Regions from separate parts of the Bacillus hominis genome, predicted to be linked through region 2. Evidence: predicted binding sites of a transcription regulator. Region 2 holds the regulator's gene; the other holds the start of a gene.

Region 1 (5,258 bases), 220 kb from region 2:
AGTTAATATTTCATTAGTAAATGAGTTAAATATACTTTGTGAAAGTTTAGGAATTGATTTTTATGAGGCACTTGAAGCAGCATCTACAAAACCGTTTGGATTTACCTCATATTGGCCAGGACCAGGGATAGGAGGACATTGTATTCCAGTAGACCCTTTATATTTTCAGTGGAGAATAAAAAAGAGTGGAGCAATTAGTCAATTAATTGAGGCTGCACATGTAATTAATGAAGAAATGCCAGAGAAAATAATTGGGAAAGTAAAAGGTGTGGTGCAATCACCCGCAACGGTTTTAATTGTAGGGATTGCATATAAGAAAGATATAAATGATTTGAGAGAATCACCAGCGTTGCCAATTATTCAATTATTAATAAAAGAAGGATACAAGATAGAATATCATGATCCGTATATTTCTACAGCGAAAATGGGAGATACACTATATCAATCCGTTCCATTAGATGAACAAAGAATTAAACAAGCAGATTGTATTTTAATTGTAACGGATCACTCTAGTATCGATTGGAATCTTTTTAAAGGGATTGAGCGATTAATAGATACACGTGGAATTGTAAAAAAGGTGAGTGTATGAGTAAAAAATATTTAATTACAGGTGGAGCAGGATTTATTGGTTCGCATTTAGCTGAAGAATTGGTGGAAAGAGGCTATGAGGTCACTATTGTTGATAATTTCTATAAAGGGAAAAATAAATATCATAATGAATTAATGCAAGATATACGTGTTATTCCAATAAGCGTTTTAGATAAAAGTTCAATTTGTGAATTAGTGAATCAACATGATGTGGTGTTTCATTTAGCTGCGATTTTGGGAGTCAAAACTACAATGGAAAAAAGTGTAGAGCTTATTGAAACAAATTTCGATGGAACGAGAAATATTTTACAAGCAGCGCTAAAAGGAAAGAAGAAAGTAGTTTTCGCATCTACTTCGGAAGTATACGGAAAGGGAAAACCTCCATTCTTTGAAGAAGGAGATCGTTTATACGGTGCAACTTCCAAAATACGTTGGAGTTATGCAGTTTGTAAAACGTTAGAAGAAACATTATGTTTAGGGTACGCATTAGAAGGTTTACCTGTAACGATTGTTCGTTATTTTAATATTTATGGCCCAAGAGCGAAAGATGGTCCGTACGCAGGAGTAATTCCACGGTTTATTCGTGCGGCTTTGCAAGGTGACGATATTCTCGTGTATGGAGATGGACGGCAGACACGTTGCTTTACGTATGTAAGTGATGCGGTAGAGGCAACGATTCGTGCAATGGATGAAAAGGTAAATGGTGAAATTATTAATATAGGTTCTGAGAATGAAAAAAATATAAGGGAAGTAGCGGAAGATATAAAAAAAATAACGAAGTCTTCTTCAAAAATTGTGCACGTTCCATTTGAGGCAGTATATCCACATGGATTTGAAGAAATTCCAAATCGAAAGCCGGATGTAACGAAATTAAGAGAACTTGTTCAGTTCCAAGCGACAGTAACGTGGGAACAAGGATTGAAAGAAACTATTAAGTGGTTTCGTGAAGAAAACAATGGCTAAGTCGTTATCGATTATTATTCCCGTATGTAATGAAGGAGATACGATTTCAGACGTAATTCAATCGGTAATTCCATTAAATCCAGTAGAGATTATTGTAGTAGCAAATGGTTGTAACGATGATACAGAAGCTTTCGCTGAACGTTTAGGATGTAAAGTAATCCAGTATAAAGAGTCACTTGGTAACGACGTTGGACGTGCAGTCGGCGCAAAACACGCGATAGGTGATGTATTACTATTTATAGATGGGGATTTTGCTATTCCAACTTCAAAATTACAATTATTTCTTAATCCAATTTTACATGATCAGGCTGACATCGTTTTAAATAATTTGGACGCATTATTTTTAAAGAAACAAAAACCACATTCCATTACAATATGGCGCCAAATATTAAATGCAATGTTAGAACGTGAAGAATTAAAAATTGATTCTTTATTATCTGTACCTCATGCGTTGACCAAAGAAGTCGTTCAAAGTATTGGATATGAATGTTTTGTTAATCCTATTGTGGCTCATTTACGTCTAGCACAAAGTAAATGGAGAATTAGTCGCCATTGTGCAATTGACGTTATTACGCCGAATAAATTTCGGCCGACCGAGCATGCTGCATACGGCACGAATCTTTCTCATTCCGAAAAACGAATGATAGGCGATCATATAGAGGCTGTAGCAGAGAGGATATTAGGCAGTGATACGCGCGGGGGATATTGCGATGGAAATAGGAAAAGAGATAGTGTCTATCATACTCTAAATTTTGAAGACTTTTATCAAGGGTGGGGCATTACATCTAATTTGTATAAAGGACAGCAATTATCGGTTATTATTCCTGTGCAAAATGAAGAGATGACGATTGGAAAGATTATAGAAGAGCTTCGCAAAATTGAACCATCGGAAATCATCGTTGTTGTAAATGGTTCGTCCGATAAAACGGCAACAATTGCAAAAGACAAGGGAGCAACAACAATTGTGTATAAAGAAGCACTTGGAAACGATGTGGGGCGTTCACTTGGAACGTATTTTGCAAAAGGAGAAATTGTGTTATTTATAGACGGTGATTTTATTATTCCAGCTAGTGAGCTATACCCCTTTGCAAAAGCTATTGCAGATGGAACGGATGTCGCATTAAATGATTTAAATCATTATTTAGATTTGAGAGTACCACTTCATCTTGTAACAGCATTTAAATATGCATTAAATTTAGCTTGTGATAGAAAAGATTTAGGAGTAGGCTCTCTTATTGCTGTACCTAATGCATTTAGCCGGACGTGTTTGAAATCAATTGGGTATAGATCTTTACTGTCACCTTGCGTAGCGCAAGTGAAAGCTATTCTTTCAGGATTCGAAATTGCATGTGTAAGTCGTGTTGAGGTCGATAAGATGAACCGTATTCGTCCCAGTGAACATTTTGCGAAAATAGGTCATCCTCCAGCTGTCCTTCGAATTATTGGTGATCATATAGAAGGGCTAGAGGAAGTAATTGCAATACAAGGTAGACGCGGGGGATTTTACGATGGAAATAGAAATAGAGGAGCTATATAGAGCTTCTATCTTATTATGAAAAGAAGTGTACCTAATCGGTACACTTCTTTTCAATCTGTCATAAGGCTATAACAGATTGGGAGATAAGAGTATTACAGCTCTACAATGGTTATCGTTCTTATATTACAATATAGGACTCGTACATAAGGATGCCAAAAAAATACAATTAAAGAAAGGGTGAATTATAAAGACTTTTAAATAAAGTTAACACTATGAGTGTAGTAGTTTGTTCAACATTTCACAAACATGTCACAACTATTTCGTCCACTTCCGAAAAAAAGTAGTATTCTAAGTGTGTAAGCTGTTATATAAAAAATCTTAGTCCTGTACTAATCAAAAATGGAGGAGATTAGGATGACTCAAGTATTAGAAAATGTAAAAAACGCGTGGGAAAACTTTAAAGGTGAAAAATGGAAAGCAGAGATTGATGTTCGCGATTTCATTTTAAATAATGTAAACGTTTTCGAAGGAGATGAATCTTTCTTAGCGGAAGCAACTGAAGCAACGAAAAAACTTTGGGATCAAGTAATGGATTTAACAACGAAAGAACGTGAAAATGGTGGCGTTCTTGATATGGATACAAAAATTGTTTCTTCTATTACATCACATGAACCAGGATATTTAAATAAAGATATTGAAAAAGTAGTCGGTTTCCAAACTGATAAACCATTTAAACGTTCTTTACAACCATATGGTGGTATTCGTATGGCGGAACAAGCTTGTGAATCTTATGGATACGAAATGGATAAAGAACTTAGTAAGATTTTCAGAGACTGGCGTAAAACTCATAACCAAGGTGTATTTGATGCATATACACCAGAAATGAAAGCGGCTCGTAAATCAGGTGTTATTACTGGTCTTCCAGATGCATATGGACGTGGACGTATTATCGGTGATTATCGCCGCGTAGCGTTATATGGTATAGATCATTTAATTGAAGCGAAAAAAGCTGATTTTAATTTAACTGGTGGTGTAATGAGCGAAGATACAATGCGTTTACGCGAAGAATTATCTGAGCAAATGCGTGCACTTCAAGAGTTAAAACAGATGGCTGCTTCTCATGGATTCGATATTTCTAAGCCTGCTACAAATGCACAAGAGGCTTTCCAATGGCTATACTTTGCTTATCTTGCAGCAATTAAAGAGCAAAACGGGGCAGCAATGAGTCTTGGACGTACATCTACATTCTTAGATGTTTACATTGAAAGAGATTTAGCAAATGGTACTTTAACAGAAGAAGAAGCACAAGAAATTGTTGACCATTTCATTATGAAATTACGTCTTGTGAAATTTGCAAGAACACCTGATTACAATGAACTATTCTCTGGAGATCCAACTTGGGTAACTGAATCTATCGGTGGTATGGCATTAGACGGTCGTCCGTTAGTAACAAAAAACTCATTCCGTTTCTTGCATACATTAGATAATTTAGGACCAGCACCAGAACCAAACTTAACAGTTCTTTGGTCTAAACAATTACCGCAAAACTTTAAAAACTATTGTGCGAAAATGTCTATTAAAACATCAGCAATTCAATACGAAAATGATGACATTATGCGTCCTGACTACGGTGATGACTACGGTATTGCTTGTTGTGTATCTGCAATGAGAATTGGTAAACAAATGCAGTTCTTCGGAGCACGTGCAAACTTAGCGAAAGCATTACTATATGCGGTTAACGGTGGTAAAGATGAAAAATCAAAAGCACAAGTTGGTCCTGAGTACGCACCAATTACTTCTGAAGTATTAGATTATGAAGAAGTTATGCGCAAATTCGATATGACAATGGAATGGTTAGCGGGTCTATACTTAAACACATTAAATGTTATCCACTACATGCACGATAAATACAGCTACGAACGTATTGAAATGGCACTTCATGATACAAATGTTCTTCGTACAATGGCAACAGGTATCGCTGGATTGTCTGTAGTAGCAGACTCATTAAGTGCAATTAAATACGCAAAAGTAAAACCAATTCGTGATGAGAATGGTATTGCCGTGGACTTTGAAATCGAAGGAGATTTCCCTAAATACGGTAACAATGATGATCGTGTAGATGAAATCGCAGTAAACCTTGTGAAAACATTTATGAACAAGCTTCGCAAACATAAAACATACCGTAATTCTGTTCATACAATGTCAATCTTAACAATCACATCTAACGTTG
Region 2 (5,258 bases):
GATTTTAATAATGTAGATTTCCCAATTCCGTTCGGTCCAACTAAGGCAACACTGTCACCGCGAGTTAAGCGCATATTTACATGTTCAATAATCGGTTCCTGGTAATAGCCAATAGTTGCATCTTTCACTTGTAAAACATCATTTCCACTTTGTTTTTCAATATCGAAGTGGAAGGAAGCTGATTTGGAATCACCTAATGGTCTAGTTAATAATTCCATTCTGTCTAATTGTTTCCGGCGACTTTGAGCACGTTTTGTCGTAGATGCGCGAGCTATATTTTTTTGTACAAAGTCTTCTAGTTTAGCAATTTCATCTTGTTGTTTTTCATAACGCTTCATCTCTTGCTCGTATAGAGCTGAGTTTAAGTCTAAATATTTACTGTAGTTACCAACAAATCGTCTGCTTTCTTTATTCGAAATTTCATATACTTGTGTAACAAGCTTATCTAAGAAATAACGGTCATGAGAAACGATTAAAATTGCGCCAGGATAACCTTGTAAGTATTGCTCAAGCCACGTTAATGTTTCGATGTCTAAATGGTTTGTAGGCTCGTCTAAAATAAGTAAGTCTGGTCTAGTTAATAATAATTTCCCAAGAGCTAATCGAGTCTTTTGTCCACCACTTAATGTAGAAATTGTCGTCTGATGCGTTTCAACTGGGAAGCCAAGACCGCTTAAAATCGAGCGTATATCCGCTTCATACTGATAGCCGCCTTGATCTTTATAATCTAATTGTAATTGGTCATAATCAGCTAATAATTTCTCGTATATAGCCGCATTTGAAAAGTTTTCTTCTTTTCCCATCTCTTGCTCTAGCCTTCGAAGTTTTGTCTCCATCTGCTGTAAGTGTGTAAAGACGGTTAACATTTCATCCCAAATTGTTAAAGACGTTTCTAATCCGGTATTTTGAGCTAAATACCCCATTGAGACATCTTTCGGTTTTATAATTTCACCACCATCATGAGATAACTCGCCAGCTATTATTTTTAATAATGTAGATTTTCCGGCTCCATTTCGTCCGACTAATGCGATACGATCTTTCGTTTGTACTTCCAATTTTATGTTTGCAAGAATCGTTTCTGCACCGTATAATTTCGAAAGCCCATTCACTTGTAATAATATCAATGTTTTCACCTCAAATAATTTCTTAACTTTGCCATGTTTATATTTCTCAATCATACTAAAAATAGTGTATAGTTTAAAATAAAGAGAGAATACTTCTTCTCTTTATTATACAAAGAAATTCATGAGTACTAAACTTCTGTATTTGATTCAAGTATGTGAATAAAGATAGGAAGAGAGGAGAGGTTATATGGATCAGCAAAAAATTCCACAGGCCACTGCCAAACGATTGCCTCTATACTATCGATTTATCCAAAATTTATCTCTTTCTGGTAAGCAACGTGTTTCATCAGCCGAATTGAGTGAAGCGGTAAAGGTTGATTCCGCAACTATTCGAAGAGATTTTTCATACTTTGGAGCGTTAGGAAAAAAAGGATATGGATATAACGTAAATTATTTATTATCATTTTTCCGTGAAACACTCGACCAAGATGATATAACACGTGTAGCACTTATTGGAGTAGGTAATTTAGGGACCGCTTTCTTACATTATAATTTCACGAAAAACAATAATACAAAAATTGAAATGGCGTTTGATGTTAGTGAAGAGAAAGTTGGAACAGAAATCGGGGGAATTCCTGTATATCATTTGGATGAATTAGAAGAACGTTTATCAACTGATATACAAGTGGCAATATTAACGGTACCCGCTACAGTAGCGCAATCTGTGGCAGATAGATTGGCAGAAACGGACGTACATGGTATTTTAAATTTCACACCAGCACGCTTAAATGTGTCAGAGAATATAAGAATTCATCATATTGATTTAGCTGTAGAGTTACAAACGCTTGTTTACTTTTTGAAGAATTATCCACAATAAAACGCAGAGGAGATGACCTCTGCGTTTTATTATTGTTTTTTCTTTGTGAATTTGACTAAGATAAGGCGAAGTGCCAAATTAAAATCAATTGTTGCCATAACTGCAAATAGTATTGTCCACATATTCCAAATTGTATCTGTTACGTTCGTAATGGCGAAGCGTGTAAAGATACATCCAAGAAGAAAGTACAATGCAGCCATGAACAATGGTGAGTTTCTCATACTAAAAATCCTCCGATAAAGCCTTGCATTTTTTCAGCTTCTTTAATCATTTCTTGAATTTGCTCGTTACTTACTACAACTTGAGCGACTGCAACTAATGTATTCATTGCAACATGAGCTGCAATTGGAACGATAATACGTTTCGTTTTTACATATAAAAAGGCGAATACGAGCCCCATAGAAGTGTATACCAATAAGTGAGTAAAATCAAAATGAATCGCCGCGAATACAAGTGAACTAATGATAGCGGCAATAAAGAAGTTGAACTTCTTATAAAGTGTACCGAATAAAATTTTTCTAAATACGATTTCTTCTAAAATAGGTCCTATTATAGATATGACGATAAGGAACCAAGGTGTCGTTCTTGCGATGTCCATAAGCCTTGCTGTATTTTCAGATCCCGGCGTAATCCCTAATAAACGCATTTCGATCATACCGGCAATGCTTTGTGAGAACAGTGCTAAGAAGAAACCAATAAAAATCCATCCAATTGTAGCTGGAACAGTAGAGCGCATTTTATCTAAATGCCTGTCGCGAATGTCTGTTCTGAGTAACCAAAGTACAACGCATAATGCAATGAAAAAGCTAATGATAGCCCAATGACCAGTTATGAGCTGAATCTTTTCCTCTCTAGTAAATCCCCTATTATCGTATAGTCCAGTTTTCAGGAGAAGCGGTAACCCGGCAATGCCTGATAACTGCATTAAAATGTATGTAACGATAATCCACCAATATTGTTTTTTCAAATGGTTTAACCATCCTTTCTAACGCTAGTGTATGAGATAAGGTAGGATAACATGTAAATATGCTACCTACGATATAAACTTTCATTTGAATTATATTTTTTTTGTAAATAAGTATTTGAAAATAAAATAGGAGACAGGAAAAAGTTGTGCGTTTAGCGAAAACAACTTAGGGTGTCTTTCATATTGTAACATACAAGAAGTGGGAACAACGATTCATATAGTAAAGGCAGTAGAAGAAGTAATGCTATATAGGAAAGTGTATAAAGTAATTTGCGAAAAAATTATGATTTTTTTACTTGCAAAAGAAATTGAGATTATTTATTATTAGAAGTGTGTTAGCACTCGTGTGACTTGAGTGCTAATAAATAAAATTTACATAACAAAATGAGGAGGTTATTGTTCATGCTAAAGCCATTAGGTGATCGCGTTGTAATTGAACTTGTTCAAGCAGAAGAAAAAACAGCAAGTGGTATTGTATTACCAGACACTGCAAAAGAAAAACCACAAGAGGGTAAAGTTATTGCAGTAGGTACTGGTCGAGTGCTTGAAAATGGTGAGCGTGTTGCTTTAGAGGTAGCAGCAGGTGATCTTATCATCTTCTCAAAATATGCAGGTACTGAAGTGAAATACGAAGGTACAGACTACTTGATTTTACGTGAAAGTGACATTTTAGCAATTATCGGTTAATTATATACATTTAAAAATTCAAGGGGGTCAATTATTATGGCAAAAGATATTAAATTTAGTGAAGAAGCACGTCGTTCGATGCTTCGCGGTGTCGACACTCTTGCAAACGCAGTAAAAGTAACGCTTGGACCAAAAGGTCGTAACGTTGTACTTGAGAAAAAATTCGGTTCACCACTTATTACAAATGACGGTGTAACAATCGCAAAAGAAATCGAATTAGAAGATGCATTCGAGAACATGGGTGCGAAATTAGTAGCAGAAGTTGCTAGCAAAACAAATGATGTAGCTGGTGATGGAACGACAACTGCAACTGTATTAGCGCAAGCTATGATTCGTGAAGGTTTAAAAAACGTAACAGCTGGTGCGAACCCAATGGGTCTTCGTAAAGGTATCGAAAAAGCTGTTATTGCTGCAATTGCAGAATTAAAAACAATTTCTAAACCAATCGAAGGTAAATCTTCTATCGCACAAGTAGCTGCTATTTCTGCTGCTGACGAAGAAGTAGGTCAATTAATCGCTGAAGCAATGGAGCGCGTTGGTAACGACGGCGTTATTACTTTAGAAGAATCTAAAGGATTCACAACAGAATTAGACGTAGTAGAAGGTATGCAATTTGATCGTGGATATGCATCTCCTTACATGATTACTGATTCTGACAAAATGGAAGCGGTTCTTGATAACCCATACATTTTAATTACTGACAAAAAGATTTCTAACATTCAAGAAATCTTACCAGTATTAGAGCAAGTGGTACAACAAGGTAAACCACTTCTTATCATTGCTGAAGATGTAGAAGGCGAAGCTTTAGCTACATTAGTAGTGAACAAACTTCGTGGTACATTCAATGTAGTAGCTGTTAAAGCTCCTGGATTTGGTGACCGTCGTAAAGCAATGCTAGAAGATATCGCAATCTTAACTGGTGGCGAAGTAATCACTGAAGAATTAGGACGTGACTTAAAATCTGCTACAGTTGAATCTTTAGGACGCGCTGGTAAAATCGTTGTAACGAAAGAAAACACAACTGTAGTTGAAGGTATTGGAAATTCACAACAAATCGAGGCTCGCATCGGTCAAATCCGCGCGCAATTAGAAGAAACTACTTCTGAATTCGATCGTGAAAAATTACAAGAGCGTCTTGCTAAACTTGCAGGTGGCGTAGCAGTAATTAAAGTAGGTGCAGCAACTGAAACTGAGTTAAAAGAGCGCAAACTTCGCATTGAAGATGCACTTAACTCAACTCGTGCAGCAGTAGAAGAAGGTATCGTTGCAGGTGGTGGTACTTCACTTATGAACGTATACACGAAAGTAGCTTCTATCGTAGCTGAAGGCGACGAAGCAACAGGTATCAACATCGTACTTCGTGCACTAGAAGAGCCAGTTCGTCAAATCGCAATCAACGCTGGTCTAGAAGGATCTGTAGTTGTAGAGCGCCTAAAAGGCGAAAAAGTAGGCGTTGGTTTCAACGCAGCTACTGGCGAATGGGTTAACATGCTTGAAACTGGTATCGTAGATCCAGCTAAAGTAACTCGTTCTGCACTTCAAAACGCAGCATCTGTTGCAGCTATGTTCTTAACGACTGAAGCTGTAGTTGCTGACAAGCCAGAACCAGCTGGTGCTGCTGGAATGCCTGATATGGGCGGCATGGGCATGGGCGGTATGGGCG

What was found. Region 2 encodes Rex, which represses fermentation and respiration genes when NADH is low (regulators of the CRP and FNR family bind a similar motif). Its sites were predicted from a motif close to TTGTGAAATATTTCACAA; they were not measured.
Region 1: the regulator Rex is predicted to act here: its motif matches at 3,315-3,332, upstream of pflB (formate C-acetyltransferase).

Annotation. Positions count from the first base shown of each region.
Region 1 covers NZ_JAUCFS010000005.1:482,840-488,097, forward strand. Annotated here, with positions in the region: gene QUF93_RS04895 (nucleotide sugar dehydrogenase) at 1-589, shown strand, start outside; gene QUF93_RS04900 (UDP-N-acetyl-alpha-D-glucosaminuronate decarboxylase) at 586-1,551, shown strand; gene QUF93_RS04905 (glycosyltransferase family 2 protein) at 1,544-3,088, shown strand; gene pflB (formate C-acetyltransferase) at 3,443-5,258, shown strand, end outside.
Region 2 covers NZ_JAUCFS010000005.1:258,492-263,749, forward strand. Annotated here, with positions in the region: gene QUF93_RS03890 (ABC-F family ATP-binding cassette domain-containing protein) at 1-1,124, opposite strand, end outside; gene QUF93_RS03895 (redox-sensing transcriptional repressor Rex) at 1,312-1,941, shown strand; gene QUF93_RS03900 (YdiK family protein) at 1,971-2,162, opposite strand; gene QUF93_RS03905 (CPBP family intramembrane glutamic endopeptidase) at 2,159-2,908, opposite strand; gene groES (co-chaperone GroES) at 3,311-3,595, shown strand; gene groL (chaperonin GroEL) at 3,632-5,258, shown strand, end outside.